2 regions of the Pseudoalteromonas sp. M8 genome follow, and region 2 is predicted to be linked to the other one. Evidence: predicted binding sites of a transcription regulator. Region 2 holds the regulator's gene; the other holds the start of a gene.
The links. The regulator NrdR, encoded in region 2, represses ribonucleotide reductase genes. The targets are predictions, from matches to a motif close to AAACACNANATNTNGTGTTT.
Positions count from the first base shown of each region.

Region 1: nrdA (class 1a ribonucleoside-diphosphate reductase subunit alpha) is a predicted target of NrdR. The motif match lies at 11,729-11,748, and genes of this name have one in related genera.

Region 1 is NZ_CP047240.1:2,336,893-2,352,562, forward strand. Features, by position in the region: gene pyrF (orotidine-5'-phosphate decarboxylase) at 1-58, opposite strand, end outside; gene GSF13_RS15120 (lipopolysaccharide assembly protein LapB) at 87-1,223, opposite strand; gene GSF13_RS15125 (LapA family protein) at 1,226-1,489, opposite strand; gene ihfB (integration host factor subunit beta) at 1,507-1,797, opposite strand; gene rpsA (30S ribosomal protein S1) at 1,859-3,526, opposite strand; gene cmk ((d)CMP kinase) at 3,623-4,339, opposite strand; gene aroA (3-phosphoshikimate 1-carboxyvinyltransferase) at 4,594-5,874, opposite strand; gene serC (3-phosphoserine/phosphohydroxythreonine transaminase) at 5,874-6,956, opposite strand; gene gyrA (DNA gyrase subunit A) at 7,168-9,840, opposite strand; gene ubiG (bifunctional 2-polyprenyl-6-hydroxyphenol methylase/3-demethylubiquinol 3-O-methyltransferase UbiG) at 10,106-10,816, shown strand; gene GSF13_RS15165 (HAD-IA family hydrolase) at 10,813-11,460, shown strand; gene nrdA (class 1a ribonucleoside-diphosphate reductase subunit alpha) at 11,816-14,101, shown strand; gene nrdB (class Ia ribonucleoside-diphosphate reductase subunit beta) at 14,155-15,285, shown strand; gene yfaE (class I ribonucleotide reductase maintenance protein YfaE) at 15,285-15,557, shown strand; gene GSF13_RS15185 (YaeQ family protein) at 15,629-15,670, opposite strand, start outside.
Region 2 is NZ_CP047240.1:3,292,251-3,307,920, reverse strand. Features, by position in the region: gene GSF13_RS19735 (HDOD domain-containing protein) at 1-296, shown strand, start outside; gene GSF13_RS19730 (EamA family transporter) at 373-1,245, opposite strand; gene rdgC (recombination-associated protein RdgC) at 1,614-2,528, opposite strand; gene GSF13_RS19720 (HAMP domain-containing sensor histidine kinase) at 2,686-4,446, opposite strand; gene GSF13_RS19715 (response regulator) at 4,645-5,010, shown strand; gene thrA (bifunctional aspartate kinase/homoserine dehydrogenase I) at 5,251-7,665, shown strand; gene thrB (homoserine kinase) at 7,671-8,609, shown strand; partial or broken gene thrC (threonine synthase) at 8,609-9,891, shown strand; gene glyA (serine hydroxymethyltransferase) at 10,149-11,405, shown strand; gene nrdR (transcriptional regulator NrdR) at 11,491-11,940, shown strand; gene ribD (bifunctional diaminohydroxyphosphoribosylaminopyrimidine deaminase/5-amino-6-(5-phosphoribosylamino)uracil reductase RibD) at 11,937-13,049, shown strand; gene GSF13_RS19680 (riboflavin synthase) at 13,051-13,707, shown strand; gene ribBA (bifunctional 3,4-dihydroxy-2-butanone-4-phosphate synthase/GTP cyclohydrolase II) at 13,736-14,848, shown strand; gene ribE (6,7-dimethyl-8-ribityllumazine synthase) at 14,965-15,429, shown strand; gene nusB (transcription antitermination factor NusB) at 15,441-15,670, shown strand, end outside.

The DNA of each region.
Region 1 (15,670 bases), 960 kb from region 2:
CTTCTTCATTATCATAATCAAGCGCAATCAAAACCTTTTTTAAATCTTGTGTCGACATAGTTACCCTATTTGGCCAAATTAAAAACCTAAAAACCGTCTAACCCACGGCTCGGAGCAAGTGACTCCCAATGTTTGCAGGAGGGACATAACCAATACATCGTATGACTTGTAAACCCACAATGACCACATTGATAGTTTGGCTTAGTTGCAATATAAGACTTAACCAATTTATCTATTTCTTGTAGTACGTGGTCTATTTTAGCATCTTTGCCGCTAATGAGTTGCAGCAAATAACTAAAGCCCCTAATTGATGGTTCACGCTTTAAACTATCAGTTAGAAACTCTATTGCCTCAGAAATATGACCTTTTTGGACTAATCCTTGGCAAAACTTAATTCTGATCAGCACGCCTCCTTTTTCTAATAGCTCTGAGACTAACTCAAAGAATTGATCGTGAATGTTTAATTGAACATAACAGGATTCGAGGTCTTCTATTACTAGCGGTGCCATACATACAAATTGACTCACGAGCTTTCGCCAATAATATATACACTTCACGTAGTCATCATGTTTGTATGCATCTTTGCCCATTTCGTACAAGGGTCTTACTGTTTCATGCGCGAGCGATGTTGCTTTTTCGAATAGGCTTGGATTCTTTTCTTGATTTGCAGCTTCACAATAGAAGTTTGCAATAGTGGCGCAATGAGACGACTTTTTGAAAAGCTCAGGATGCGCTTCATACATATGAACGCCTTTTCGCCAATCTCTAGTTTGAGAGTATAGGTTTAAAATTGGATCGAGTGCATCTTTAAACCCAAACTTTACAAGAATGACCAAGTGTTCTTCAGCACTATCCAATAGGCCAGCTAAGACGTAATCTTGAGCAAGTTCTAGGCGACAGGACTTCACCACTTCTTCATCTAGATTTGGTTGTTTAAGTAGGAGCTCATGAATTTTTATCGCCCTATCTAACTCTCCCCGCTTTCTAAAAAGCGATGCGAGTGTTAAATAATGGTCGACGGAGTCTGCTGAGACTTCAAGTAATTTAGTGAGGTGTTCAAGACCCTGATCTTCTTCCCTATCTAGTAGGAATTTTAGGCCTTTACTGTATTCAGAAGTAATTTGTCTACTTTGCTCTAGGGCTTGATTCTTTGCTCTATTTTTACCCATAACATAACCGTAAGCGGCGGCTACAGGTAGTAATAAAAACAGCAGCTCGATCATAACTAGCGTTCGGCTGCTTGACTAAGCTTACTATTACTTTTTTTTAGGCGATGATTTTGCCATTTAAGCTTAGATAAAACCGACGCTGTTACAAGTAAACCAATAATTATCCCAAGAGCTAAGCAAATACTCATTAAGGTTGCGAGTGGTAACTCTGCACTTGCAATTACAAAATTGACATTAACAACTTGTGGATTTTGTGTTCCAACTAAAAATGCAATCAGTATGGCAACAACAGCTAATCCCTTTTTCAATACTGCAACCAAGTTTAGCTCCGTTAGACTTAATTATTTAAGCTTTCGTTTACTCTATCGCGCAGCTCTTTGCCTGGCTTAAAGTGTGGTACGTATTTACCATCCAATTCTACTGTCTCGCCCGTTTTAGGATTACGACCAGTGCGAGGAGAACGGAAGTGAAGCGAGAAACTACCAAAGCCACGGATTTCGATACGTTCCGAGTCTGATAATGAGCCAGCCATTTGTTCAAGGATTTCTTTTACCGCATTCTCTACATCTTTAACAGGAACGTGAGCGTGCTGCAGTGCAAGTTGTTCTATCAATTCAGACTTTGTCATAATGTTTCCTTTAGTGTAAAAGGAAGGGCTGAGCGCCCTTCCTAGTTTAAAGACTGATTAATTAGTCTTTTTGAGCATTTTTGAAAGCTGCAGCCATTGCGTTTTCGAACGCAGGCTCATCTTTCTTAAGCTTCTCTAGTACTTCTTTTTCTTCAGCTTCGTAGATAGCTTTAACTGATAGGCTGATAGTACGGTTCTTACGATCAACACCTACAAATTTAGCTTCGATTTCGTCGCCTTCAGAAACAGCAGCAGTCGCGTCTTCAACACGCTCTTGCGCGATGTCAGCTACACGGATGTAACCTTCAACGCCTTCGATTAGCTCAACAGTTGCGCCTTTAGCATCAACTTCAGTCACTTTACCTTTAACAATAGCACCTTTTTTGTTGGCGTCTAGGTAGTTAGTGAATGGATCAGCGTCGATTTGCTTAACGCCTAGAGAGATACGCTCACGCTCTGGGTCAACTTGTAGAACGATAGCTGTGATTTCGTCACCTTTCTTGTACTCACGTACAGCTTCTTCACCTGGAGTGTTCCAAGAGATGTCAGATAGGTGTACAAGACCGTCGATACCGCCGTCAAGACCGATAAAGATACCGAAGTCAGTAATAGACTTGATCTTACCAGAAACTTGGTCGCCTTTGTTGTTAAGACGAGCAAATTCTTGCCAAGGGTTAGCTTTACACTGCTTAAGACCTAGAGAAATACGACGACGCTCTTCGTCGATTTCAAGAACCATAACTTCAACAGTATCACCTAGTGAAACTACTTTTGAAGGGTGGATGTTCTTGTTAGTCCAATCCATTTCTGAAACGTGTACTAGACCTTCAACGCCTTCTTCGATTTCAACGAAACAGCCGTAGTCAGTTAGGTTAGTTACACGACCAGTAAGCTTAGCACCTTCTGGGTAACGACCAGCGATAGCAGCCCATGGATCTTCGCCAAGTTGCTTAAGACCTAGAGAAACACGAGTCTTCTCTTTGTCGAACTTAAGTACTTTAACGTTGATTTCGTCACCTACGTTCACGATCTCTGAAGGGTGCTTAACACGCTTCCAAGCCATGTCAGTGATGTGTAGAAGACCGTCAACACCACCTAAGTCTACGAATGCACCGTAGTCAGTAAGGTTCTTAACGATACCCTTAACTTCTTGGCCTTCAACAAGGTTTTGAAGCAGCTCTTCACGCTCTTGTGAGTTCTCAGACTCGATAACAGCACGACGTGAAACAACAACGTTGTTGCGCTTCTGGTCTAGCTTGATTACTTTGAACTCTAACTCTTTACCTTCAAGGTGAGCTGTGTCGCGAACTGGACGTACATCAACAAGTGAACCAGGTAGGAATGCACGGATTGAATCAACTTCAACTGTGAAACCGCCTTTAACTTTACCGTTGATAACACCAGTAACAGTCTCTTGCTCTTCACAAGCTTTCTCAAGACGGATCCAAGCTTCGTGACGCTTAGCTTTTTCACGAGAAAGGATAGTCTCACCGAAACCGTCTTCGATTGCATCTAGTGCAACGTCTACTTCGTCGCCTACTGCAACTTCTAGTTCACCAGCAGCATTTTTGAATTGCTCTGCAGGGATTGCACTTTCAGACTTAAGGCCAGCATCAACAAGAACAACATTGTTCTCAATAGCGATTACTGTACCTTTAACGATTGAGCCTTGCTCAACTTCAAAACCCTGTAGGCTTTCTTCAAATAACTGCGCAAAATTTTCTGACATACTAAATACGTCTCTATAAAGTTAAATTACCAATTAGCAACCATGCTGCATGGGGTTATTAAATAAACACTAGCTTCCTGCCTGTGTCATTATAAATTACTTAGGTAAACAGCTTTTTGGAAGTTTACCGGCCACAATGGCGTCTTGAATAAAAGACATAACCTCTTTGAACACTTGCTCAGCATTATGCTCAGTTGTATCAACAACTATCGCATCGCTAGCAGGAACTAATGGGGCAACCTTGCGATTCATATCGCGATCATCGCGAGCTTTAATGTCTTCTAACAGACCACTTAGTGTAACATCATGGCCTTTCTCATTCAACTCAACAAATCGCCTGCGAGCACGCTCTTCTGCACTTGCAGTCAAATAAATTTTAAGTTCAGCATCAGGGAATACCACCGTTCCCATATCACGTCCATCAGCAATTAGGCCAACTTCAGTTCTAAAAGCGCGCTGACGTCGTAACAATGCTTCTCTCACTCGTGGCAATGCCGCAATTTTTGACGCAGCTGCGCCTACTTCTTCATTGCGAATAGTGTTAGTAACATCTTCACCTTCAAGTACAATTTTGCTTTTTTTAGTTTCTTTATCGATAGAAAACTGTACATCCAAATTGGCAGCGAGTGGGACTAAACCCTCTTCGTTATCAGTTGCAATTTGGTGGTGTAATGCCGCTAACGAAAGCACGCGATAAATCGCACCGCTATCCAACACTTCCCAATTTAATGCTTCAGCTAACAAGCGACAAACAGTTCCTTTGCCTGAACCACTTGGGCCGTCTACGGTGATAACTGGCATAGCTGCCTGCATTTAGACCTCCTAAAAATGCTCACCTGAATTTGACGGCGCATAGTATACGTCAATTTGCTGAATATATCCTTATTTACCTGTCATTTTTTGTTATATCTCAAATTATTAGTGCAACGAAAAATGCTATACGTCAGGTGCGAACTGGCTTTGATTGAATAAAACTCAATCAAACACCCGTGTATTTGACTTTGTTAAGATTGACTATTTTAGAGAAGATTTTAAGGTGTTGAAGATCTTCAACACCTTGGATGAAATTAATACTGACTAATGCTTTTTAACACTGAAAAATAGGTTGGGAAGGTTTTTGCAGTACATTTAGGGTCGTTAATCGTGATTGCTTGGCCACCCACAGCAACCATCGAGAAACACATCGCAATACGATGGTCATTATATGTGTCTACATCCGTGAAATTAAAATTAGCCGGTGGTGTAACTTCGATAAAGTCGTGCCCTTCTACCACTTCAGCACCTACTTTTTTAAGTTCAGTCGCCATGGCAGCTAGCCTATCGGTTTCTTTCACGCGCCAATTGTAAATATTACGAATTGCCGTTTTACCTTTTGCGAATAGTGCTACAGTTGCAAGCGTCATCGCCGCATCGGGAATAGCGTTGGCGTCAATGTCCACACCATTTAGCTCACCTTTTCGGACAACGATACGCTCATCATGCCAATCAATGTCTGCACCGACTTGTTCCATCACTTTGGCAAAACCGATATCACCTTGCACACTTTGTTTACCCACTCCCTTTATTTCAATTTCACCACCTGCGATTGCAGCTGCAGCAATGAAATAAGAAGCTGACGAGGCATCCCCTTCGACCATAAGTGTTCCAGGAGATTGATACTGCTGGCCTGCTTTCACCACAAAATGTTGGTAATCGTGGTTTTCGACATGAACCCCAAAGTGCGCCATCACGCCAATGGTAATATCAATATAAGGCTTTGAAACCAGTTCACCTTTAATCGCAATATTCGTATCGCCACTAAAAAGCGGTGCTGCCATCAATAATGCAGTTAAGAATTGGCTTGAGATACTGCCGTCAATCTCAACTTCACCACCAGCAAGTTGCTTACCTGCAACTTTTAACGGCGGGTAGTCTTTGTTTTTGAGATATTGAATATCGGCACCAAGCGTTTGCATGGCATCGACAAGATGGCCAATTGGGCGCTCTTCCATTCGTGGCTCACCAATCAGTTCATAATCACCGGGTATAGCTGCAAGCACTGCTGTTAATGGGCGATATGCTGTACCAGCATTGCCTAAAAATAGCGGCTCAACGGGGGTGTGAAAGTTGCCACCATTTCCTTTGACCAGTGCCACCGTATTATCGTCTTCTAACGTTACTTCAACGCCTAACTGGGATAGCGCACCTAACATATGGCGGATGTCATCGCTATCCAATAAGTTCGTCACTTTTGTCGTGCCTTCGCACAATGCTGCAAGCAACAAAATACGATTTGATAAGCTTTTAGAGCCAGGTAGCGTCACACTGCCACTGACTTTAGTAATAGGCTTGAGGGTCAATTGTTCCATCAACAGTTCTCCCGTGCGAATTTATCCATAAATGCAACTAACGCTTTGATCCCTTCAATTGGCATGGCGTTGTATATACTAGCTCGCATACCGCCAACAAAACGGTGGCCTTCAAGTGCAATTAAACCGTTTTGTTCTGCCTCTGCCAAGAATTTAGCATTTAGGCTGTCATCATTTAACCAAAATGGTACGTTCATCAATGAGCGACAATGTTTTGCAACTTTGTTTGAATAGAAGTCAGAGCCATCGATGTAATCGTATAAAATGGCTGCTTTTTCTTGATTGTGCGCTTCCATAGCTTTAACACCACCAATGCTTTCAAGATACTTGAATACCTCAAACGCAAGATACCATGCAAATGTCGGTGGTGTGTTGTACATGCTTTGCTGATCAGCCTCAATGGCGTAATCAAGGATAGCAGGTCTTGGCAGCCCTTCACGCTTCAATAACGTCTTACGTACAATGGCGATACTGAGACCCGAAGGACCGATATTTTTTTGCGCACCAGCATAGATCAAATCAAAGTCATCGACGTTAATTTCACGAGATAAAATATTGGAAGACATGTCCGCTACAATTGGTGCGGTTGCATGCTTTGGAACGTCAAATATTTCAATACCATCGATGGTTTCGTTTGGACAATAGTGAATATATGAAGCGTTTTCTGGTAGCTTCCACTCGGAGACAGGTAAAATATCGAATTGACCATTTTCGTCAGTACGAATATTAATCGCATGCGTTTGCGTGAATTTTTCACCTTCTTTCGTCGCACCGGTAGACCAGATCCCGTTCTCGATATATACGCCAGGTACACCATCAACATGTAGATTTAGCGGTACAGCTGCAAAGTGACCTCGGCCACCACCATGCATAAACAGGACTTCAAATTCATCAGAGATGTTCATCAAACGACGTAAGCTGGCTTCACACTGCTTCGCCATCTCCAAGTAAGGCGCTGAACGATGGCTAACTTCCATCACCGACACGCCTAAATTTTGCCAATCTAAAAATTCTTTTTGCGCTTTTTTCATAACTTCAACAGGTAACATCGCAGGACCCGCGCAAAAATTATAAACCGTCATATTTTTCCTCATTCCAAATAATCTAGATCATCCAAAGAATAGCGTTATTCTCATGACTTTTTGGATGAACAGTGGGCTGCCCGACTAAAACGTCGGATTGTTGGTAGCCTTAATTTATCAGGCTTCAGGCTCTTGTCATAGAGGAACAGATTGAAAAAATTGACAGAAAGAAAAAAAGCGACCGAAGTCGCTTTTTTTTGGATAGGGTTTTTTATTCCTCTGCGTCAGGTTCCGCAGCCGGTGTTGCTTCACCTTCAAACTCTGCAACATCACCTTCAGGCAACGCTTCCACTTCAATTTCTTCGATGCGTTGAAGACCAACTACCTTTTCTTCTTCCATCGTACGGATCAGAATAACACCTTGGGTGTTACGGCCTACCGTAGAAACTTCGTTTACACGCGTTCTAACTAGCGTACCACGGTTTGAGATCAGCATGATTTCATCGTTGTCATCAACTTGAACCGCACCAACCACAGAACCATTTCTTTCAGTTACTTTGATTGACACAACACCTTGTGTTGCACGGCTCTTCGCTGGGTACTCTTCAAGCGGTGTACGCTTACCATAACCATTTTCAGTTACGGTCAAGATTGCACCATCGCCTTGTGGTACGATTAGTGATACCACTTTCACGTCATCTGGCATCTTGATACCACGAACACCTGTTGCTGTACGGCCCATCGGACGTAAAGCCAACATTTCTTCGCCAGTTTCAGGATCACGCTTCACTTCACCTGTTTCAGAATCTCGCTGCTTCTCGTTAAAGCGTACAACTTTACCATGCTCAGTAAATAGCATGATGTCATTTTCACCTGTGGTGATGTTAGCACCGATCAGGCTATCGCCTTCGTTCAAGTTGATAGCAATAATGCCACTTGCACGCTGACGGCTGTATGCAGTCAGAGGTGTTTTCTTAACGATACCACTCGCCGTCGCCATGACGATAAACTTATCTTCTTCGTATTCACGAACCGGTAAAATTGTCGTAATACGCTCATCAGCTTCGAGTGGTAACAAGTTAACAATTGGCTTTCCGCGCGCAGCACGTGATGCAAGCGGCAGCTGGTAAACTTTCAACCAATACAAGCGGCCAGAAGTGGAGAAACAAAGAATTGTATCGTGAGTATTTGCAACGAGTAGACGTTCGATAAAGTCTTCATCTTTCATCTTAGTTGCAGATCGCCCTTTACCACCACGACGCTGAGCTTCGTAATCGCTAAGAGGTTGATACTTCACATAGCCTTCGTGAGAAAGCGTAACGACAACGTCTTCTTCGTTGATCAAATCTTCTAAACTGATATCGTGCGCAGCAGCGGTGATCTCTGTGCGACGCTCATCACCATACGTTTCTTTGATTTCAACTAACTCATCGCGGATCACTTCCATCAAACGCTCTGGAGTAGAAAGGATGTACAGTAGCTCAGCGATAAGATCGAGTAGTTCTTTGTATTCTGCTAGAATTTTCTCGTGCTCAAGACCTGTTAATTTGTGTAGTCTTAAGTCTAGGATTGCTTGGGCTTGTTGCTCAGACAAATAGTACTGACCATCACGGATCCCTAATTCTTGCGCTAACCAATCTGGACGCGCAACATTTTCTTCGCCAGTGCGCTCAAGCATTGATTTAACGTTACCAAGATCCCAAGCTCGCGCAGTTAGCGCCGCTTTCGCTTCCGCTGGTGTTGGTGACTTACGAATAAGCTCAATGATTGGGTCAATGTTAGCTAGCGCAATTGCGAGGCCTTCAAGCGTGTGCGCTCGGTCTCTTGCCTTACGCAGGTCAAATACAGTACGACGCGTTACAACTTCACGACGGTGAATAATAAACGCATCAAGCATTTCTTTCAGGTTGAAACACTTAGGCTGGTTGTTGTCTAGTGCAACCATATTGATGCCAAACACAGTTTGTAGTTGTGTTTGAGCATATAGGTTGTTTAGTACAACCTCACCGACTTCACCGCGTTTGATTTCAATAACAATACGCATACCGTCTTTATCCGACTCGTCGCGTAGTGCACTGATCCCTTCAACCTTTTTGTCTTTAACAAGTTCAGCAATTTTTTCGATTAGTCTTGCTTTGTTAACTTGGTAAGGAATTTCATGAACGATGATGGTTTCTTTGTTTGTTTTCTCATCGACTTCGATTTCAGCTTTCGCGCGGATATAGATCTTACCACGGCCTGTTTTATAGGCTTGTTCGATGCCGTTTTTACCGCTAATGATGGCGGCAGTCGGGAAATCAGGACCCGGAATATAGTCGATTAACTCTTCAATGGTGATGTCTGGATTCTGGATCACAGCCAAACAGCCATTGATCACCTCAGTTAAGTTGTGAGGTGGAATATTGGTCGCCATACCAACCGCAATACCAGATGAACCATTCACCAATAAGTTAGGCACTTTAGTTGGTAACACATCTGGAATTTGCTCTGTACCATCGTAGTTTGGTACATAATCAACGGTTTCTTTTTCAAGGTCAGCAAGTAACTCGTGAGCGACTTTCGCCATACGTACTTCGGTATAACGCATCGCAGCTGCAGAGTCACCATCGACAGAACCAAAGTTACCTTGTCCATCTACGAGCATATAGCGTAGAGAGAAAGGCTGAGCCATACGTACAATAGTATCGTAAACCGCGCTATCACCATGCGGGTGATATTTACCGATTACGTCACCAACTACACGAGCTGACTTTTTATAAGGTTTGTTCCAGTCATTTTTAAGTTCATTCATCGCGAACAATACACGACGGTGAACAGGCTTTAGGCCGTCACGTACGTCAGGTAATGCACGACCTACGATTACACTCATTGCATAATCTAGGTATGAATTTTTTAATTCATCTTCGATATTGACTGGCAGGATTTCATTGGCGAGATCAGACATTTGACTCCACTTTCCTTCAGTGTCCACCCCTTTTGTGTCACACTACAACTTGTGTTGAGATGCTATCTGAATAGCAAATTGCTTTTTCTGCTGAAGCGCCAATTAAACGCACTTCAAAAAATAGCCGAATTGCCTCAGAGTATCAGCGGGGGCTTTGTTTATTATAAAATTCGTCAAGCATGCTAACACACTTTTTACCGTTTTACAGGTGCTATTTTTATCTAATCCCCTTTATAATGCGCTCAATTCGACGAGGAAGTTTTTTATGACCGAACATCAAAATGTAGACCCTAATGAAATCGCTAAATTTGAAGAAATAGCAGAGCGCTGGTGGGACCGAGAGGGAGAATTTAAACCATTACACGACATTAACCCGTTGAGGTTGGACTTTATTAACGATAAGTGTGAAGGCCTATTCGCAAAAACAGTATTGGATGTCGGTTGTGGTGGCGGGATTTTAACAGAAAGCATGGCTAAGCTGGGTGCAAATGCAACCGGTATCGATATGGGGCAAGAGCCGCTTAACGTCGCAAAGCTCCACGCATTAGAGGTCGGCGTTAACGTAGACTATCAAAAAGTGCCAGCGGAAGAATTCGCAGCCATGCACCAAGGTGAGTTCGATGTAGTAACTTGCATGGAAATGCTAGAACACGTACCAGACCCAGAATCCATTATTCGTTCAGTCGCACAGCTAGTTAAGCCCGGCGGTCATGTATTTTTTTCTACCTTAAACAAAACTACAAAAGCGTATTTACTGGCTATCGTCGCCGCAGAAAAACTGCTTAAAATGGTTCCTGAAGGCACGCATGAGCATGATAAATTTATTCGCCCTTCAACCTTAATTGATTGGGCTGAAAAATACGACCTCAAAGTTAGGGCGGCGACAGGGGTTAACTACAACCCTATCGGCAAAACATTTACCTTAACTAAAGACGTTTCAGTTAACTACATTCTACACTTTGAGAAGCTGGCATGATCCAGGCGGTACTATTTGATTTAGACGGCACCTTGCTGGATACCAGTGATGACTTGGGAGCCGCACTAAACCACGTTTTAGCTGCTAATAAAATGCCTACTGTCGGCAAACAGGTTTATAGCAGTGCGATTTCAAACGGCGTAGCAGCGATGTTGCAAGTAGGATTTGGTGAGTCATTAAAGCACTACGACATTCAAATATTACGGCAGGGTGTACTCGACTACTACCTGGCGAATTTATCAGTACATTCCCAATGCTTTGCGCAAATTGGTGAGTTATTAGCGGCACTTTTAGAAAAAGAGATTCAGGTTGGGATCATGACGAACAAACCTGAGTTTTTAACACTTCCGCTACTAAAACAGATCCCTGAACTTGCAAAGATCGAGACAGTAGTATGCGGAGATACACTGGCGGTGGCCAAGCCTCATCCAGAACCTTTGCTATTAGTGGCTTCAAAATTGGGGATTTCGCCAGAGCAGTGTATTTATGTTGGCGATGCTGAGCGAGACATTATTGCTGCAAAATCCGCAAAAATGATTAGTGCAGCAGCAATGTGGGGATTCATTCCATCTGAATCCGAAGCTAAGTCTTGGCATGCGGATCTCTATCTTACTAACCCATTAGACACGTTATCGCATATTTAGTGTCGATAAAAAAATAAAACACCATATATTGTGTTTTTGCTATAATAGATACGAATTTGTGTAGAAAAAAATCAGTTAGAATTTTTTTTTATTTTTGCTGAAAAGCATCATCTTTTTGTTGATTTTTCTTTGTGGGCAGATAAGTGGATTGTCATAGGTTAGTGGGTACTTACATAAATAAATTATCCCAAACTTATCCACAATTCTGCCCGAGTTGTTCTCTTGCAAATTCACGTCAACCCCACTATCTTGTGATCCCTAGCCACTAGGGCACCATATATAGTGGTGGTTTGCTAAACAATTTTATATTCGTGCGATATCTAAAGCGCGTTCCTAAGGAATACAGGCACATAACATGAACCAACAGCTATCTGTATGCAAAAGAAACGGTCGCAAAGAACCGTTAGATCTAGATAAGATCCATCGTGTCATTACATGGGCGGCAGAAGGCCTAGATAACGTCTCAGTTTCTCAGGTTGAATTAAAGTCACACATCCAGTTTTATGACGGTATTCGTACTGGTGATATCCACGAAACGATTATTAAAGCTGCAGCCGATCTGATCTCAAAAGAGTCTCCAGATTATCAGTATCTAGCCGCTCGTTTGGCTATTTTCCACTTGCGTAAGAAAGCCTATGGCTGTTTTGAGCCGCCGCACTTACACGACCATGTGGTAAAGCTGGTTGAAGACAAGCGCTATGATCAGCACCTTCTCACTGACTACACAAAAGCAGAGTTTGATGAGCTAAACAGCTACATCGACCATAGCCGAGATATGAACTTCAGCTATGCAGCCGTTAAGCAGTTGGAAGGTAAGTACCTTGTACAAAACCGCGTAACAGGTGAGATCTATGAAAGTGCGCAGTTCTTATATGTTCTTGTTGCTGCAAGCCTGTTTGCAAACTACCCGAAAGAAACGCGTCTAGATTACATTAAGCGATTCTACGATGCGGTTTCAACATTCAAAATTTCATTACCAACGCCAATTATGGCTGGTGTTCGTACGCCGACACGTCAGTTTAGCTCATGCGTACTGATTGAATGTGCTGATAGCCTAGATTCAATCAACGCAACTTCTTCTGCGATTGTAAAATACGTCAGTCAGCGCGCTGGTATCGGTATTAACGCAGGTCGTATTCGTGCACTAGGTAGCCCAATCAGAAATGGTGAAGCGTACCACACAGGATGTATTCCGTTTTATAAGCACTTCCAAACAGCTGTTAAAAGCTGTTCTCAAGGCGGTGTGCGTGGTGGTGCAGCGACCCTATTCTACCCGCTTTGGCATCTTGAAGTTGAAAACCTATTAGTACTAAAAAATAACCGTGGTGTTGAAGAAAACCGCGTGCGTCATTTAGATTATGGCGTGCAGTTCAACAAAACCATGTATAGCCGCCTAATTAAAGACGACTATATCACGCTCTTTAGTCCATCAGATGTGCCAGGCCTTTACGACGCATTCTTTGAAGATCAAGATAAATTCGAAGAACTGTATGTTAAGTACGAGCAAGATGAGTCTATTCGTAAGAAACGCATTAAGGCGATTGAATTATTCTCAATGTTTGCGCAAGAACGTGCGAGCACCGGTCGTATTTATCTACAAAACGTTGACCACTGTAATACACACAGCCCGTTTGACTCTAAGGTTGCACCGATCCGCCAGTCAAACCTATGTCTTGAAATTGCACTACCAACGAAGCCGTTAAGCCATGTAAATGACCCTGAAGGTGAAATTGCACTTTGTACGCTTTCAGCGTTTAACTTAGGTGCTATCAAGTCTTTAGATGAGCTAGAAGAGTTAGCAGAGCTTGCGGTTCGCGCACTTGATAACCTATTAGACTATCAAGACTATCCTGTTCCTGCTGCGTACAATGCAACGATGGGACGCCGTACACTGGGTATCGGTGTGATTAACTTTGCTTATTATCTTGCAAAGAATGGTGTTAAGTACTCAGACGGTAGTGCTAACGGCCTAACACACAGAACATTTGAAGCGATCCAATACTATCTGATGAAAGCATCGAATGAACTGGCAAAAGAACGCGGCGCTTGTCCTAAGTTTAACGAGACGACCTACTCACAAGGTATCATGCCAATAGATACCTATAAGCGTGACCTTGATAAAGTCTGTGAAGAGCCATTACGCCTTGACTGGGATGCGTTAAGAGCAAGTATCCAAGAACACGGTATGCGTAACTCAACGTTGTCAGCCTTGATGCCATCTGAAACATCATCGCAAATTTCAAACGCGACAAACGGTATTGAACCACCTCGTGGTCATATCAGTGTTAAAGCAAGTAAAGATGGTATCTTGAAGCAAGTTGTACCTGAGTACGATCGCCTCAAGAACAACTATGAACTACTTTGGGATATTCCATCTAACGATGGTTACCTTGCGCTGGTTGGTATTATGCAGAAGTTCATCGATCAAACTATCTCTGCAAATACCAATTATGATCCAAGTAAGTTTGAAGCAGGTAAAGTTCCTATGAAGCTATTGCTAAAAGACTTACTCACCGCATACAAACTTGGTGTTAAAACACTTTATTACCATAACACCCGCGACGGTGCTTCGGATGCTCAAGATGAGATGAAACCAGAAGCAGAAGACGATGGTTGTGAAGGCGGCGCTTGTAAAATATAACTTTTTATGCGGGTGGTCATCACCCGCTTTTTTAGGTATTGAGTAACACATTTATGGCATATTCTACGTTTAGCAGAAATCATAACGACCAATTAAAAGAACCGATGTTTTTCGGACAAACTGTTAATGTATCTCGCTACGACCAACAGAAGTTCCCTATTTTCGAAAAGCTAATTGAAAAGCAATTATCGTTTTTCTGGCGTCCAGAAGAAGTAGACGTAAGTAAGGATAGATTGGACTTTCAGGCACTTCCTGAGCACGAAAGACATATCTTTTTGAGCAACCTAAAATATCAAACATTGCTAGACAGTGTGCAAGGTCGCTCTCCAAACGTTGCACTTTTGCCGATCGTCTCCATCCCTGAGCTTGAAACTTGGATCGAAACTTGGGCATTTAGTGAAACTATTCACAGTCGCTCTTATACTCACATTATTCGTAATGTAACGCAAAACCCTGAGTTAATCTTTGATGACATCGTGGGCAATGACAAAATTGTTGAACGTGCGGATGCAGTGACCAAGTATTATGACGAACTGATTGAAAAGGTAAGCCTTTATAATCAATACGGTGAAGGCAAGCATGAAATTAACGGCACAACGGTCGTCATAAACTTGTTTGAACTGAAAAAGCTTCTGTACCTTTGCATCATGTCAGTAAACATCTTAGAAGCTATTCGCTTCTACGTGAGTTTTGCCTGCTCGTTTGCTTTTGCTGAGCGAGAGCTTATGGAAGGTAATGCAAAGATCATCAAGCTAATTGCTCGTGATGAAGCGCTTCATTTGTCTGGCACACAGCACATGCTGAATATCATGCAAGAAGGCAAAGATGACCCTGAAATGTCTATCGTGGCAGCACAATGCCGTGACGAAGCGATTAAGATGTTTGTTGAAGCAGCTGAGCAAGAAAAAGAATGGGCTGAGTATCTGTTTAAAGACGGTTCAATGATTGGACTAAACAAAGATATTTTGTGTCAATACGTTGAGTACATCACAAATATTCGTATGTCAGCGGTTGGTTTACCAACGCAATTTGAGACCAAATCGAACCCTATTCCGTGGATCAATGCTTGGCTTGTTTCTGACAATGTTCAAGTTGCACCACAGGAAGCTGAGATCAGCTCATACCTTGTTGGACAAATCGACTCTGAAGTTGATGCCTCTGACTTTGGCGATTTCGACCTGTAATGGTTGAAAAGCCATCCTTCCTAATTCAGGTTGAGAATATTGAGGAGCCACTGGAATATGTGGCTTCTTCGTCTTCGATACTCGAAACCCTTGAAGCCGCAAATATTGAAGTCCCCTATCAATGCCGCGAGGGTTTTTGCGGCGCCTGCCGCGCCAAGCTCATTGAAGGACAAACACAGTACGCGAACGAGCCGCTTGCTTTTGTGAGAGATGGGGAAATTTTATTGTGCTGTAGCAGACCCACAAGCCATATTAAAATAGAGTTGCCGTAAATAACCAAAATCCGCGACATAACAACTTGTTCTCTAGCAGCCGTTATCCCGAGTTTAGGTTAACTAGTGCGTTAAATCAGCTTGGTAATTTGAGTACGAATGTAGTGTTCACT
Region 2 (15,670 bases):
ATGCAATCCAGAAATTAGGCGGCAAAATTGGGGGGGCAATAATGCGAGAGTGGGAATTCACCGATGAGTTTGTTGAAGTTGCAGAAAGCTGGGCAAATCCTAATTATCGACCTGAACATGTTTGTTATGTCGACTTTATTCGTGTTGGTGCGATTGTAGAAGGTATTTTGCAGGTGTCGGATAAGTCTGCAGCGCTAAAGCAATATGAAGAAAAGGGGGTAATAAGAGAGGTGAATATGTTTGCTGATGACACTTATTTGCATGTACTCGAAGACGTTAAAACAATGTTTGCCTAATCCTTGTAACTTAATGCGCAGTTTCAGCGCCTTCGTTTGCCGTGAATATAAAGACCTCTGTTGAGGTCTTTACCGTTTAGGGGATAGCCTCGGCCTGGGGCTTTCTAAATATTTTACTTATCCGAGCACCTGTAACTGAAATCGTTAAGCCACATAAAATAAAACTACCCCCGATGGCTTCAATTAGCATCAATCGCTCATTAAGTAATAAGGCTGAACCTACAATGCCGACAATAGGGATTAATAAAGCAAAAGGCGTCACTGCTGCGGCCTTGTGATTTTTAAGTAGCCAACCCCATATTGCGAATGCAATCAGTGTCGAGATATAACCCACATAGGCAATGGATAACCAAGACTGTGTTGTAGTGTTTAGTAGTAAGGTCAATGGGGCGTCAGTTTCAATAAAATAAGACAGTGTAAAAAGTGGCAACGGCGGCACTAGGCTTACCCAAACAATAAAATGGAGTAAATTCACGTCTTGCAAGCGCTTCATAATGAGGTTTGAAAACGACCAAAATAATGCCGCGAATAGAATGAGTACCGCGCCCAACATTGTCGTTGACCCAGAGGAGTTGATAAAAAACAAACTAAAGCCAAACGTTGCAATGCTAATCCCTACCACTTGAAAGCGATTCATGGTTTCCTTTAACAACAAAACACTTAGCAAAATCGTGAAAATGACTTGGGCTTGTAGCAGCAAAGAAGCAATGCCAGCTGATGCATTTGATTCCATCGCAATAAACAGCAAGCTAAACTTAAGCACACCTAAAAATAGCCCAACCCCGAGTACGTTCCATACCGACGTGTTAGGAAAAGGAATGAAGAATACTGCTGGGATCGCGACTACCAAAAAACGCAAGCCTGAGAATAAAATAGGAGGTAACTCTGCTAGGCCAAATTTAATGACCGAAAAGTTAAGCCCCCAAATTATCACTACTATTAAAGCCAATGAAATGCTTTTTACATTCACGCGCGTCAAACTCCGTTTAATTGTACGAGTTACCGTTTTCGGGTATCGGACTACTGGCGTAAACTGTCTTCGATGCCTGAAATTCAGGTTAGCAAAGCGTTACTGCCAAAGCCGAATTGCTATCATGCCATTGAAGAGTAAATAAAGCGCGACAAATACGTTGGTTAGTGCAAATAAACTCGCGAGTCAGTAACTATACGCTCGTACTTGAGTGCGTGCAATCTGCTTGCTATTGGCGCAAAGTGACCTTGTGAAGATAGCGTATTGAGCTGGATAAAGAAAAATTGATAGCTATATCCGCTATCAATTTTTCGTACCCAAAGCTCAACAGACTATAGATGGTAAAATTAAGACTCTAGGCCTTCGTCGTCACCAAGACCTTTGGTTAGATCTTCTAACAACTCTTTGATTTCTTCCGATACCAAAATAAAGTCAGCATCAAGTTTAACGGCTAGATCTTCTTTTGGGATATCTGCATTTTGGTCTTTAAGTGCTTCTGCATAGCTTAAACGTTTTAATGTGCCATCGTTTTGTAAAACGAATTTCACGCGCTCACGCCAATCTAACGCGAGTTTAGTCACACGTTTACCGTTTTCTAGGTGCGTTTTGATTTCGTCTGATGAAAGGTCATGTTGTTTTAACTTGACTTGAGCGCCGTTGTCGTCTGGCTCTTGCAACTCTGCGTCGGTGCCTATTGCAAAGCCTTCAGGTGCACTAAACTCGGTGAGCCAGTGTGTTAGCTGTAAGTCTAAATCATAGTTTGCAAACGCAGGTACAACAGGAAGCGTGCCCAGAGACTTACGCAGTAATGCAAGTAGTTCTTCCGCTTTATTGAAGCTGGCACTATTTACAATCACCCAACCTGATTTTTGGTCGATAAAAGCAAATTGCAGGCTCGATTTTTTGAACGCTTGAGGCAATAAAGTGGCTAGGATATTTTCCTTGATATCGTCTTTTTCTTTTTTCTTTACTGGACGATTTTCTTGTTGCTCTATTTGCTCAATTTTTTCGGCGACCATTTCATTGACTACGGCTGCAGGAAGCACCTTTTCTTCACGCTTAGCACAAACTAAGATACTGTCTTGAGAAAAATGTGAAAGCATCTGACCATGTTTACCGAAGGCTTTTGTCCAGCCAAAAGTGGTCATGTCTTGGCTACCACAAGGACGAAAAATATCCTGCTCGAGTGCTTTTTCGAAATCTTCTTGTGCGTAAGTTACATCTTGTTTGAATTTGTAGCAGATTAAGTTACTGAACCACATAGAAATATGCCCGTCTGGAATAAAATTGCGGTCATCATAGCAAAAAGGTCACAGCTTGTATTCCACTAGATGATGTTTGGTGGTGGGGGAGATATCTTGCGCCAATACGCCACTTTGCAGTATGGCGTATTGGATGGTTGTTGTGCTCTAAACTTGGTTAGCTAAACATCGCCATTGGTTTTTGTAAGTCTTTTGGGAAACTGATGTAGTAGGTGAGGCCTTTGCCTTCTTCACTATTTACTTCGATATCCCCATTCAAGGTTTGTTTTACGAGGTTTAAGGTAATATGGGTACCGAGCCCACTGCCACCTTGATCGCGTTTGGTCGTAAAGAAGGGGTCAAACAACCGGTCTAGTTGGGCTTTACTTACGCCCTTGCCGTTGTCTTTGTAGACGATATTTACCATACCATTGTCTTCTTTAATCTTAATATCTATTTGTCCTTGGTCTTGATTTTCAAAACCGTGGATCAAAGAGTTCATGATCAGATTAGTGAATATTTGGCTAATTGCCCCAGCCGGTAAATTTAGCGTCATGTCTTCAGGGCACTCAATATTCACTTGATGATGAGTTTTCTTCAATTTTGGATGTAATGAGCGGATCACTTCACCAAGGTATTGCTTCAGGTTAATGGTACGAACCGCCTCACTGGCCTGATCGACTGCAATTTGTTTAAAGCTTGCGACAAGCTCAGATGCGCGGTCTAAATTGGTTGTAAGTAGGCTAGCACTTTGCTTTGCTTCGCTAATGAATTCTTCTAACGCTTTTGGTGATAAGGTTTTTCCGTTGTAAGCCGCCTCAAGCTGATCTAAACGCTCCTGTAAGAACGACGTCGCAGTCACGCCAATACCAACGGGGGTATTAATATCGTGCGTAATACCGGCAACGAGACCACCAAGTGCCGCCATTTTTTCAGAGCCGACTAAGCGCTCTTGTGCCATGTTCAGCTCATCTACGTATTTCTCAAGTTCTTTTTGTTTCGTTAATAGTTCTTCTTCTGTTTGTTTTCTTAAATCAATCTCTTCTGTGAGCGTTAACTTCTGCTTTTCTAATTCATATTTTTGTTGCTGAAGATCCATCATCGCTTGGCTCAGGTTTGAGGTCTTACGTGCGACTTCTTGTTCCAGCTGAATGTTATGTTGATCAAGTTTTTCATTGCTGATCAAAAGCTCTTTTTGAGTTTGATCGAGCTTTTTACGATATTCAGAGACCTTATCAATTAGCTTATTGAATGCCTCTTCCATGATCTTTAGTTCATTACGCTCTTTTGCGCCGATATCTATTTTATGGCCATCAACGTTGTCGACCTCAAAGTCTTCAATTTGTTCGGTGAGATCGCTTAATGGTTCGGTAAGTAGCTTTCTGAAGGCAATTAAAAATAGAATAATCAAGAATGTTGTCTTGATCATCGCATTACCTATCAAAAAGTAGATAGAGATCATGATGCGACTAAAGACCACCTCTCGGCTAGAAAATAATGTTACGTCGCCGACTTGCGTTGCGCGTCCCGAGAATTCAAAAATCAACGGAAACGTATAACCAAACAAACCGGATGGCGTATCTTCGATTATTGCTTCTTCTTGAACAAGCTGTTGGCTATACAGCTCGTGAATATCTAGTGAGCGGCCAAGCTGTGAAATAATTTCGCCGCTGTCATCTCGTACAATAATTCCTTCGATCATGGGGATCGCAAGTAGCCCCTCAGCCGTAGTAACGGTCTGCTTCGTATTGAGTTCCCATATGGCACGGGTCAAACTGCGGCTAAAGGTTTTTTGCAGCATAGTAAGTTCATTGCGAATATAGTCTTTAGTATTGACGTATTCGGCAACGATTTGACCACATGTGACGACAAAGGTTAGAAGGAAGTAAACCGACAGCACATTGGTGAGCAATTTTTTTGAGAGGCTTTTTTGCAGCATGAATTAAGCTGAGCTCCTACGGTAAGTTCATCGCCTTTGTATAATCTGTTTTTAAAGTTAGCCAATAAATGGTTAAAAATAAATAATTATCTTCATTAATTATGCTTTTTAGCGCCTTACCTAGGAAAGTTTAATGTGTTATAAGATAGCGATATCCAGTGACCGTTTTATTAACGATAGTACAAGACTGACCACTTTATGAGTTATTCCGTCTTAGTTTGCGATGATTCGGCTGTCGCCCGTAAACAAGTCATTAAAAACTTACAAAGCAAATTAGACCTGACCTTGCACCAAGCACAGAATGGCCAGCAGGCGATTGATTTACTGAAAACCCAGCAAATAGATTTATTGTGCCTGGATTTAACCATGCCAATACTTGATGGGATTGCTGTGTTAGAGGCAATAAAAGCACACCGAATTGAATGTTTCGTGGTGGTTATTTCGGCAGATGTTCAGACCAAGATGAAAGAAAGAGTAGCAAATTTGGGGGCGTTAGGGTTTTTAGAAAAACCGGTTAAAGCAGAGCAGTTATTAGGATTACTGCACCAGTTTGGTATCCGATAACTTATCTATGCAAATTACAAATGTCACTATTAAAAATTTGCATAATCTATTTTGCTCTTTCGTATTGACAGCGCGGCTAAACTTCAGGCACTCTAAAATTATGAAAACGAATATTATCACTACGACCATTATTACAACCACCATCCTAACGGGATAGTGGCATAGGTCAGTGCGAGTTTGAAAAAGGCCTGTGTTCACTAAGAACACAGGCCTTTTTTGTTTTTGGAATGAGGAAAAATGATGCGAGTACTAAAGTTTGGAGGGTCTTCCCTCAGAGATTTTGCCTGTTTACAAAGAGTCAGCGAGCTAGTTAAAGACCACGGCCAACAACAAGCGCTTATCGTGCTGTCGGCTCCCGGTGGCATGACAGATCAGCTCGTTGAGCTTGCTGATTTGGCTGGACGAGGAGAAGCGTTTGACTCCCTGTGGCAGTCATTTACTTCCCGCAGCCAAGGCTTATACGATGAAGTACAAGCGGTGTACGGTGGTGTTGTAGGCTGGCCTGACTTTGAATTACTTAAGGATAAATTAGATGGGGCCAAGTTACTGGGACATTGCCCAGATCAAGCAAGAGCCTATGTCATTAGTTTTGGCGAACGCATTAGCGTTGCGCTGATGGACACCATGCTGCAATCAGATTCAGTCGCGCTTAGTGCTGACGCTTGTGTAAAAACGCAGGGCGGGTATCTCGATGCTGAAGTTGACCTTAAGCTAAGTAAAGTATGTTTTGCAGAGTTAGTGCGTGCCCAAGCGTCGCGTTTTTATATCATGGCAGGATTTACGGGAAGCAATGAAGCGGGCGAGCTGACAACGCTTGGTCGCAACGGTTCTGACTACTCTGCAGCTGTCGCAGCTGCGTGTCTTGAAGCTGAAATCTGTCAAATCTGGACTGACGTTGATGGCGTCTACAGTGCAGATCCTCGTCTGATAAAGAAAGCGACTAAGGTCGACGTGCTATCTTATAAAGAAGCCATGGAGCTATCTTATTTTGGCGCCAAAGTGCTTCATCCAAAAACCATTTTACCTTGCGCCAAAGCAGATGTGCCTTGTGAAATTAAAAATACGCATGACCCAGAAGTGCCGGGTTCACTGATTTGTGCTCAAGGCGGTGGCGAAGCTCCAGTGAAAGCGCTTTCGAGTCTTGATAAACTGGCTATGTTGACCGTGGCAGGACCTGGAATGAAAGGCAAGGTTGGCATGGCTGCTCGGGTCTTTTCTGCACTGGCAGCAGATAACGTATCCATCGTACTTATTACGCAATCTTCTTGTGAATTCAGCATCAGTTTCTGTGTCCATGAGCAAGACTTAACACTTGCGCTGGTTGCGCTTGAACAGGCATTTGAGCTTGAAACGCAAGCAGGATTAATCGACCCAATTGAAGTGCAACGTAACCTTGCTATCGTTACTTTGGTTGGCGACAACATGAAAGCGCACAAAGGTCTTGCGGCCAAATTCTTTGCGTCACTTGCACAGGCTCAGGTGAATATTGTTGCCATCGCGCAGGACTCAACGGAGAGTTCTATTTCGGCGGTGGTTGATGGTGAACTTTGCCAAGATGCAGTAAAAGTGTGCCACGAAAACTTCTTCACGCACGTGCCATCCATCGATGTATTCTTGATTGGCTGCGGTCTAGTGGGTCAAGAATTAATGAAGCAGTTTCATAAGCAGCAAGCATGGCTTGAAAAACGCAATATCCGTTTGAACCTCTATGGCATTGCAAACTCAAGTAAGTGTTACTTAGACCCTGAAGGCGTTCCGTTTGATAACTGGGAATTGGCGCTTGAGAAAGCGGAGTCGGGCTTTGATTTACAACAGGTTAGCCAGTTTGTTAGACAAAATCATTTAATTAACCCTGTGATTGTCGATTGTAGTGCGGCTCAGTTTGTTGCCGATGGCTATTTAGACTTTCTTAACGCGGGCTTTCATGTCGTTGCGGCTAATAAAAAAGCCAATACTGGCAGCTATGAGTATTATCAGTCACTGCAGCAGGCTGCACTAGCTAAACGCCGTCACTTTCTATACGAAACCAACGTTGGCGCCGGACTCCCTGTATTAGACAACCTTAAATTGCTGTTTGGCGCAGGAGATGAATTGCTTTCATTCAGTGGTATTTTGTCTGGCTCGCTATCGTATATTTTTGGCGTATTGTCGGATGGTTTATCGCTATCGGAAGCGACAGAGAAAGCCAAACAAAGCGGTTTTACAGAGCCAGATCCGCGCGATGACTTATCTGGTACGGATGTCGCACGTAAGCTGCTTATCATTGCCCGTGAATCGGGACTGCCGTTGGAACTCAGTGATATTGAAGTTGAATCAGTATTACCTGAAGGGTTTGCTGAGGGCGCCAGTGTTGATGAATTTATGGCGCAATTACCGCAATTAGATGATGCTTTCGCAGCGCGTATTGCGGCGGCCAAAGCACAAGGCCAAGTGCTACGCTATGTCGGTTCAATTGTTGACGGTAAATGCCGCGTTGGCATTGAAGCGGTAGATAAAGAGCACGCTTTGTACGATATTCGTGACGGTGAAAACGCACTGGCTATTTTGAGCCAATATTATCAACCAAAGCCTTTTGTGATCAGAGGTTATGGCGCGGGCGCAGAGGTAACCTCTGCAGGCGTATTTGCTGATATCCTAAAAACGCTGTCGAGGTAGGAGCTATGAAAACATTTTATGCACCAGCGTCAATGGGGAATTTTTGTGTTGGCTTTGATGCCCTTGGCGCCGCACTCCAGCCTATTGATGGCAGTTTACTGGGTGATCAGGTCAGCGTTGAAGCCGCAGAGCGTGATACGTTCAACTGTATTGGTCCATATGCTGAAAAGCTCTCCGCTGATCCTAAAGACAATTTAGCGTTTCAGTGTTTACAGCACTTCAAACAGCATGTGGCACCCAACATGCCGGCGGTTGCCATGACCTTGTATAAAGGCCTTCCTGTTGGTTCAGGTCTAGGCTCTAGCGCTTGCTCTGTGGTTGCCGCTTTTGCTGCACTCAATGATTTTGCCAATACGCAATTAAGCCAAGAGGCGCTTATTGAATTAATGGCCGACTTTGAAGCTAAGGTCAGTGGTGGTCGTCACTACGACAACATCACGCCCTGCTACCTTGGTGGGCTACAACTGACAGCAGACTGCATTCCAAGTAAAGCAATCAGCGTTGCGCATGATGAAAGCTGGTTTTATGTTATTGCATATCCTGGCTTTGCCTTGAATACAGCGAAAGCAAGGCAAGCACTACCACAGCAGTTTTCTTTGCATGATACGGTGGAGTTTGCCCAGCGACTGTCGGGCTTTTGTTTATTGATGCAGTCAGGTCAATTTGACAAAGCACTGTCGATGATGAAAGACAGCATTGCCGAGGAAGCGAGAGCGCCACTCATTGCTGGCTTTAGTGAAGCAAAAGACGCGCTACCAGCTTTAGGTGCCGAGCTGGTGAGTATTTCAGGGGCAGGGCCCACACTATTTAGTATTTGTAAGTCTGAGCAACAGGCAAATGCCGTGCAGCAATGGTTGCAACAAAATTACGTTAATGAAGCGGGTTTTAGCCATATTTGCCGATTAGATACGCTAGGCACAAGAGAATTAAAGGATCAAAAGTAATGAAATTAGTGAATTTAAAAGACGAACAGCAGATAGTCTCATTCGTTGAAGCGGTAAAAATTGGTTTAGGTCGTAACCAAGGGTATTTTTCCCTCCTACATTTGAGTGTATTGCGGATGTTGATGCATTACTTGAATTACCTTTTGCTGAGCGTAGTGCCAAGGTATTACATCACCTTATTGGTGATGAACTACCACAAGATACCCTCGATGCGATGGTAAAACGCGCCTTTAATTTCCCTGCTAAATTAGTCGAAGTTGCTAAAAATCAGCATTGTTTAGAGCTTTTTCATGGGCCAACATTGGCGTTTAAAGACTTTGGCGGCCGCTTTATGGCGGAATGCATTAGCATGTTTAATCAAGGTGAGCGCGTGACTATCCTCACCGCAACAAGTGGTGACACGGGCGCCGCCGTTGCCCATGCATTTTACGAAAAAGAAAATGTCGATGTTGTGATCCTTTATCCTCATGGCAAAATTTCGCTTGCCCAACAAAAGCTGTTTACAACACTTGGGAAAAACATTCATTGTTATGCTGTAGATGGCAGCTTTGATGACTGCCAAGCGATGGTGAAGTCTGCATTCCTTGATGACGAAGTAAAGCAAAAGCTTGGTCTTAATTCGGCAAACTCCATCAACATCAGCCGTTTAGTGGCGCAAGTGTGTTATTACTTTGAAGCGCTAGCACAATTACCTAAATCTCAGCGTGATAAAGTGCATGTTTCAGTGCCAAGTGGTAACTTCGGTAATGTCTGTGCGGCGATGATTGCGGCCGCGATTGGACTGCCTATTGCCAAGTTAAGTGCCACGACAAACCAAAATGATACTGTGCCCCGTTACATAGCCTCGGGTGAGTGGCAACCAAACGACACTTTGGAGTCACTCTCTAATGCGATGGACGTGAGTAAACCTAATAACTGGCCTCGTGTTGAAATCATGCTAGAAAGAGGGGATTTTAACAAACATGACTTTTATTCACGTTCGGTGACGGAAGCGCGAACTCAGACAGTAATGCAAGAATTACATGATAAAGGTTACTTGGCTGAGCCGCACACAGCGATAGCCTACGAGGGATTAGCGTTGGACTCTCAAGCGGATGAAACTGGAATTTTCCTTGCCACTGCGCATCCTGCGAAGTTTAAGGAATCTGTAGAAGGTGTTTTAAATCAGCAGCTTGATATGCCGAAACCGTTGGCCGATGCATTGCAAAAACCATGTTTGGCAGAGCCGCTTAGTGCAGATTATGATGCTTTGAAGGCAGCAATGTTAGCAAAACTCAACTAAATCAGAGTGCCTATCTGAGTGGGTAGAACGGCCACTCAGATAAGGTCAATTTCAAGACTATATTAGCTTTTCAAATGCAACTTAGGTTGTCTTATTTAAAATATTAATGTTTAAATAAAAAAATATCATCGCGATAGGGGTGTGAAATAAATTCAATCCCTGCTTAAATATGCCCATGCTGATTTCATAGGCAAACTGGTTATCTTGTGATGCTAGATTGTCTTTAAAAATACCCTTACGTTTACCTAGGAGAAACCATGTTAGAACGTAACATGAATATTGCAGATTTTGACCCAGAACTATTTGCAGCGATTGAAGCAGAAACTTCACGTCAAGAAGAGCACATCGAGCTTATCGCTTCTGAGAACTACTGTAGCCCACGTGTACTTGAAGCGCAGGGTTCTCAGCTAACAAACAAGTATGCTGAAGGTTACCCAGGTAAGCGTTACTACGGCGGTTGTGAGCACGTTGACGTGGTTGAGCAGCTCGCGATTGACCGTGCCAATGCGCTATTTGGTTCGACTTACGCAAACGTTCAGCCTCACGCTGGCTCACAAGCAAACGCGGCGGTATTCCAAGCGCTACTTCAGCCACATGATACCGTGCTAGGTATGAGCCTTGCTCACGGTGGTCACTTAACGCACGGTTCACACGTAAACTTCTCTGGTAAAACGTACAATGCTATTCAGTACGGTCTAAACGAAGAGACTGGTGAAATCGATTACGCGCAAGTTGAAGCGTTAGCACTTGAGCACAAGCCAAAAATGATCATCGGTGGTTTCTCTGCGTACTCAGGTATCGTTGACTGGGCTAAGTTCCGCGAAATCGCTGACAAAGTAGGCGCTTACCTACTTGTTGATATGGCGCACGTTGCAGGTCTAGTTGCCGCTGGTATTTATCCAAGCCCAGTGCCTCATGCACACGTTGTAACAACAACAACGCACAAAACGCTAGCGGGTCCTCGTGGTGGTCTTATCATCTCTGCTTGTGATGATGAAGAAATCTACAAAAAGCTAAACTCTGCCGTATTCCCTGGTGGCCAAGGTGGCCCTCTATGTCACGTTATCGCTGCAAAAGCGGTTGCGTTCAAAGAAGCACTACAGCCAGAGTTCAAGTCATACCAAGAGCAAGTGGTTAAAAATGCACAAGCTATGGTTGCGGTACTTCAGGAGCGTGGCTATAAAGTGGTTTCTGGCAAAACTGAAAACCACCTGTTCCTACTTGACCTGATTGATAAAGACATCACAGGTAAAGATGCAGATGCAGCGCTTGGCCGTGCAAATATCACAGTAAACAAAAACTCTGTACCAAACGATCCACGTTCACCGTTCGTTACTTCTGGTCTTCGTATCGGTTCTCCTGCGATCACTCGTCGTGGCTTCAAAGAAGCTGAGTCGAAAGAGCTTGCTGGCTGGATCTGTGACGTACTAGACAACATCAATGATGAGTCTGTACAGGCACAAGTGAAAGAAAAAGTAAAAGCAATTTGCGCTAAATTACCTGTTTACGCATAATTTCGCTCACAAAAAAGCAGTTTTTTGTTATGATTAAGGCCGCATTCAAGCGGCCTTTTTTGTTTTTGAGTCAACGAGAGCGTCTATGCATTGTCCATTCTGTACAGCCAAAGATACCAAAGTGATAGATTCACGTTTGGTTGCTTCCGGCCACCAAGTCCGTCGCCGTCGTGAGTGTATTTTATGCCACGAACGTTTTACTACCTTCGAGGGCGCAGAGCTCTTAATGCCGCGCGTGATAAAGCAAGATGGTACTAGAGAGCCTTTCAATGAAGATAAGTTACTCAATGGCATGCACCGAGCGCTGGAAAAGCGTCCCGTCAGCACAGAACAAATAGAAGAAGTAGTACATCAGATTAAATCTCAAATTCGTGGTACTGGCGAACGTGAAGTACCAAGCGACATGATTGGCGAATGTATTATGGAAGCCCTTAAAAAGCTCGATAAAGTGGCTTATGTGCGATTTGCTTCAGTATATCGCTCTTTCGAAGATATTCGTGAGTTTGGTGAAGAAATTGCGAGGTTGGGGGATTGAGCCAGTTCACAACGCAAGACCATGATTATATGAGCCGCGCCATCACGCTTGCAAAGCGCGGTAAATACACCACAACACCAAACCCAAACGTCGGTTGTGTGATTGTAAAAGACGGTGAAATAGTCGGCGAAGGCGCACACTTAAAAGCAGGTGAAGGCCATGCTGAAGTACATGCGCTTAAGCAAGCTGGAGCTAAAGCCGCAGGTGCAACTGCCTATGTAACGCTTGAGCCATGTAGTCACTATGGCAGAACGCCGCCGTGTGCAAAAGGTCTGATTGACGCAGGCGTCAGCAGAGTGGTTGCAGCCATGGTTGATCCCAACCCACAAGTTGCAGGGCGTGGATTGGCAATGTTAGAAGCCGCGGGAATTGCAACGGCTTCTGGTTTGTTAGAGCCACAAGCAAGGGCACTGAATACCGGATTCTTGAAGCGAATGGAGTATGGGTTGCCGTTCGTGACTTGTAAGCTAGCCGCTTCTGTTGATGGTAAAACCGCATTAAACAATGGCCAGAGCAAGTGGATTACCTCAGCGGAAGCGCGCTTAGACGTACAGCGCCACCGCGCGCAGAGCTGTGTGGTCTTGACCGGAGCCGATACAGTTATGGTAGACAACGCAAGACTCAATGTTCGTGAAGAGTTTTTGCAAGACACCGATTATCCCCAATCTGAGCTACGCCAACCGATACGTGCGATTATTGACTCACAAAATCGTCTGACACCAGATCTTGCGCTATTTAAAATTGCATCTCCAGTGATTATTTTTCGCCGTACTATTGATAATTCAGCGCAATGGCCTCATTTCGTAGAGCAAATTGTCGTGCCTGAAATCAACGGTAAGCTCGACCTAAAAGCCGTTCTCAACAAGTTGGCTGAAAAGCACTGTAATTATGTTTGGCTAGAGGCCGGTGCCACCCTTGCGGGGGTAATGCATGAACAAGGGCTAATCGATGAATATATCATCTATTTGGCACCGAAAATAATTGGCGCTGGAAAAGGGCTGTTTAACACCACACCACTGAGTGCCATGTCGCAAATACCTGAGTTAGTGTTTGGCGACGTTTGCCAAGTGGGGCCTGATCTCAAACTTATCGCGACTAAAGAGAAGTAAAATGTTTACAGGTATTATCGAAGCAACAGGAACATTAACTCAATTGCAGCTCAAGGGCGGCGATTTAATTGTTCGTGTGACCACGACATCTCTTGATATGAGTGATGTAAACTTGGGTGATAGTATTGCCACGAACGGGGTTTGCCTGACCGTAACTGAGAAGTTTCATGATGGCTTCAAAGCCGATGTTTCTAACGAAACCTTAAGTTTGACGCGTTTTGCCGAGTACAAACAAGGCCAAAAGGTAAATCTTGAAAAGGCACTGCAGCCGATTTCACGTCTAGGCGGTCATTTGGTGTCAGGCCATGTGGATGGTATTGCTGAAGTGGTTGAGATAACCGCTAATGCCAGAGCGACTGACTATTGGTTAGCTGCGCCGTCATCGCTAATGAAGTATATTCCGTATAAAGGTTCGGTTGCCATTGATGGTATCAGTTTGACGGTCAATGCCGTGGAACAAAATCGCTTTAAATTGACCATAGTGCCACACACGGCGCAAGAAACGACGATTGCAGGTTTTCAAGTTGGGTCAAAATTAAACCTAGAGGTTGACCAAATCGCCCGCTACCTCGAAAGACTAATTCAGGGTGAGCCAAGCGCTGCCAGCGAGTCCACTCTCACAACCAGTCTATTGGTGAAAGCTGGCTTTATAAAGTAGCCATAGACAAAGTAAAAATGGGAAAACTATGAGTTTAAATAGTGCTGAGGAAATCATCGCGGACATTAAAGCCGGTAAAATGGTTATTTTGATGGACGATGAAGACCGAGAAAATGAAGGTGATCTGATCATTGCAGCAGAGCACATTACACCAGATGCAATTAATTTCATGGCAACATATGGTCGCGGGTTAATCTGTTTGACCATGACACAGGAGCGCTGTGAGCAGCTGAACTTGCCACTAATGGTGAAAACCAATGGCGCTCAGTTCTCTACCAACTTTACTTTGTCTATTGAAGCTGCGAAAGGCGTAACGACAGGTATTTCAGCGGCAGATCGCGCCCGTACAGTACAAGCTGCAGTTGCCAAAGGTGCAGTACCTGAAGATATTGTACAACCAGGTCATATCTTCCCAATCATGGCGCAACCAGGCGGCGTTTTAACGCGTGCAGGCCATACTGAAGCCGGATGTGATTTAGCGCGTTTGGCGGGACTGGAGCCTGCATCTGTGATTGTTGAAATTCTCAATCCAGACGGCACTATGGCACGTCGCCCACAACTAGAAGTATTCGCAAAAGAACACGATATTAAAATCGGCACCATTGCTGATTTAATTGAGTATCGTAACTTAAACGAAACCACTATCGAAAAAGTAGCAGAGTGTAAACTGCCTACTGAGTTTGGTGAGTTTAATCTAGTGACGTACAAAGACACCATTGATAATCAACTGCATTATGCGATGGTAAAGGGCGAGATCAAATCGGAAGAAGCCAATTTAGTACGTGTGCATTTGCAAAGCACGTTTAACGATATTCTTCATTCAGATCGCAGCGCGGATAGAAGCTGGACACTGCAAAGTGCCATGAAGCACATCGCCGACAACGAAGGCGTATTAGTCATTCTTGGTAAGCAAGAACGCAGCGAAGAGATGGAAGCGCTGGTTAAGGCATTTGCTGCGGAAGATGCGGGTGAACAGGTGAACTACCGTAAATTCCAAGGTACTTCGCGCACCGTAGGTGTGGGGTCGCAAATTTTGGCTGATTTAGGCATTCAGAAAATGCGCCTAATGAGTCTACCTAAAAAATATCATGCACTGTCTGGTTTCCATTTAGAAGTGGTTGAATACGTCGAACCAAAATAATTCCAAAATGCCAAATTGATTGCAATCGCCTATATTCAGATAGTAGGCGATTGCCACATTACTGTGCTATCATGCGCCTCAATTTGGCAATTGCTCATACAGATTAGGAACATCTAATGAAAGTAATCGAAGGTAATAAATACGCTCCTGGCAAAAAATTTGCCATTGTCATTTCACGTTTTAACGATTTTATCGGTAGCAGCTTACTTGAAGGCGCTGTAGATGAATTAAAACGTACCGGTGGTGTTAGCGATGAAGACATCACGGTTGTATATGTACCCGGAGCGGTTGAACTACCACTAGCAGCAAAACGCGTTGCGATGAAAAAAGAGCACGACGCGATTATTGCGCTAGGTGTGATTATTCGTGGTGGTACACCACACTTCGATTTAGTTGCTAACGAGTCTAACAAAGGCTTAGCTAGCGTTTCATTAGATTATGACATCCCTGTTGCTTTTGGTGTACTTACTACTGAAAGCATTGAGCAAGCTATCGAGCGCGCGGGCACTAAAATGGGCAACAAAGGGGGAGAAGCCGCCCTTGGAGCTCTAGAAATGGTGAACGTGCTAGAGCAAATTTAAGAGGAATCTCAGTGAAACCAGCAGCTAGACGCAAAGCACGTGTACTTGCTTTACAAGCTATTTATTCTTGGCAGCTAAGTGGTAACCCAATTGCCGATATCGAACAGCAAATGCTGATCGAAAACGACGTAACGAAAGTCGATGTAGAATACTTCAAAGACTTAGCGCGTGGTGTTGTTGTTAACCAAAAGCAGCTAGACGAAGCAATTCGTCCGCATTTAGCTCGTCCACTTGAAGAATT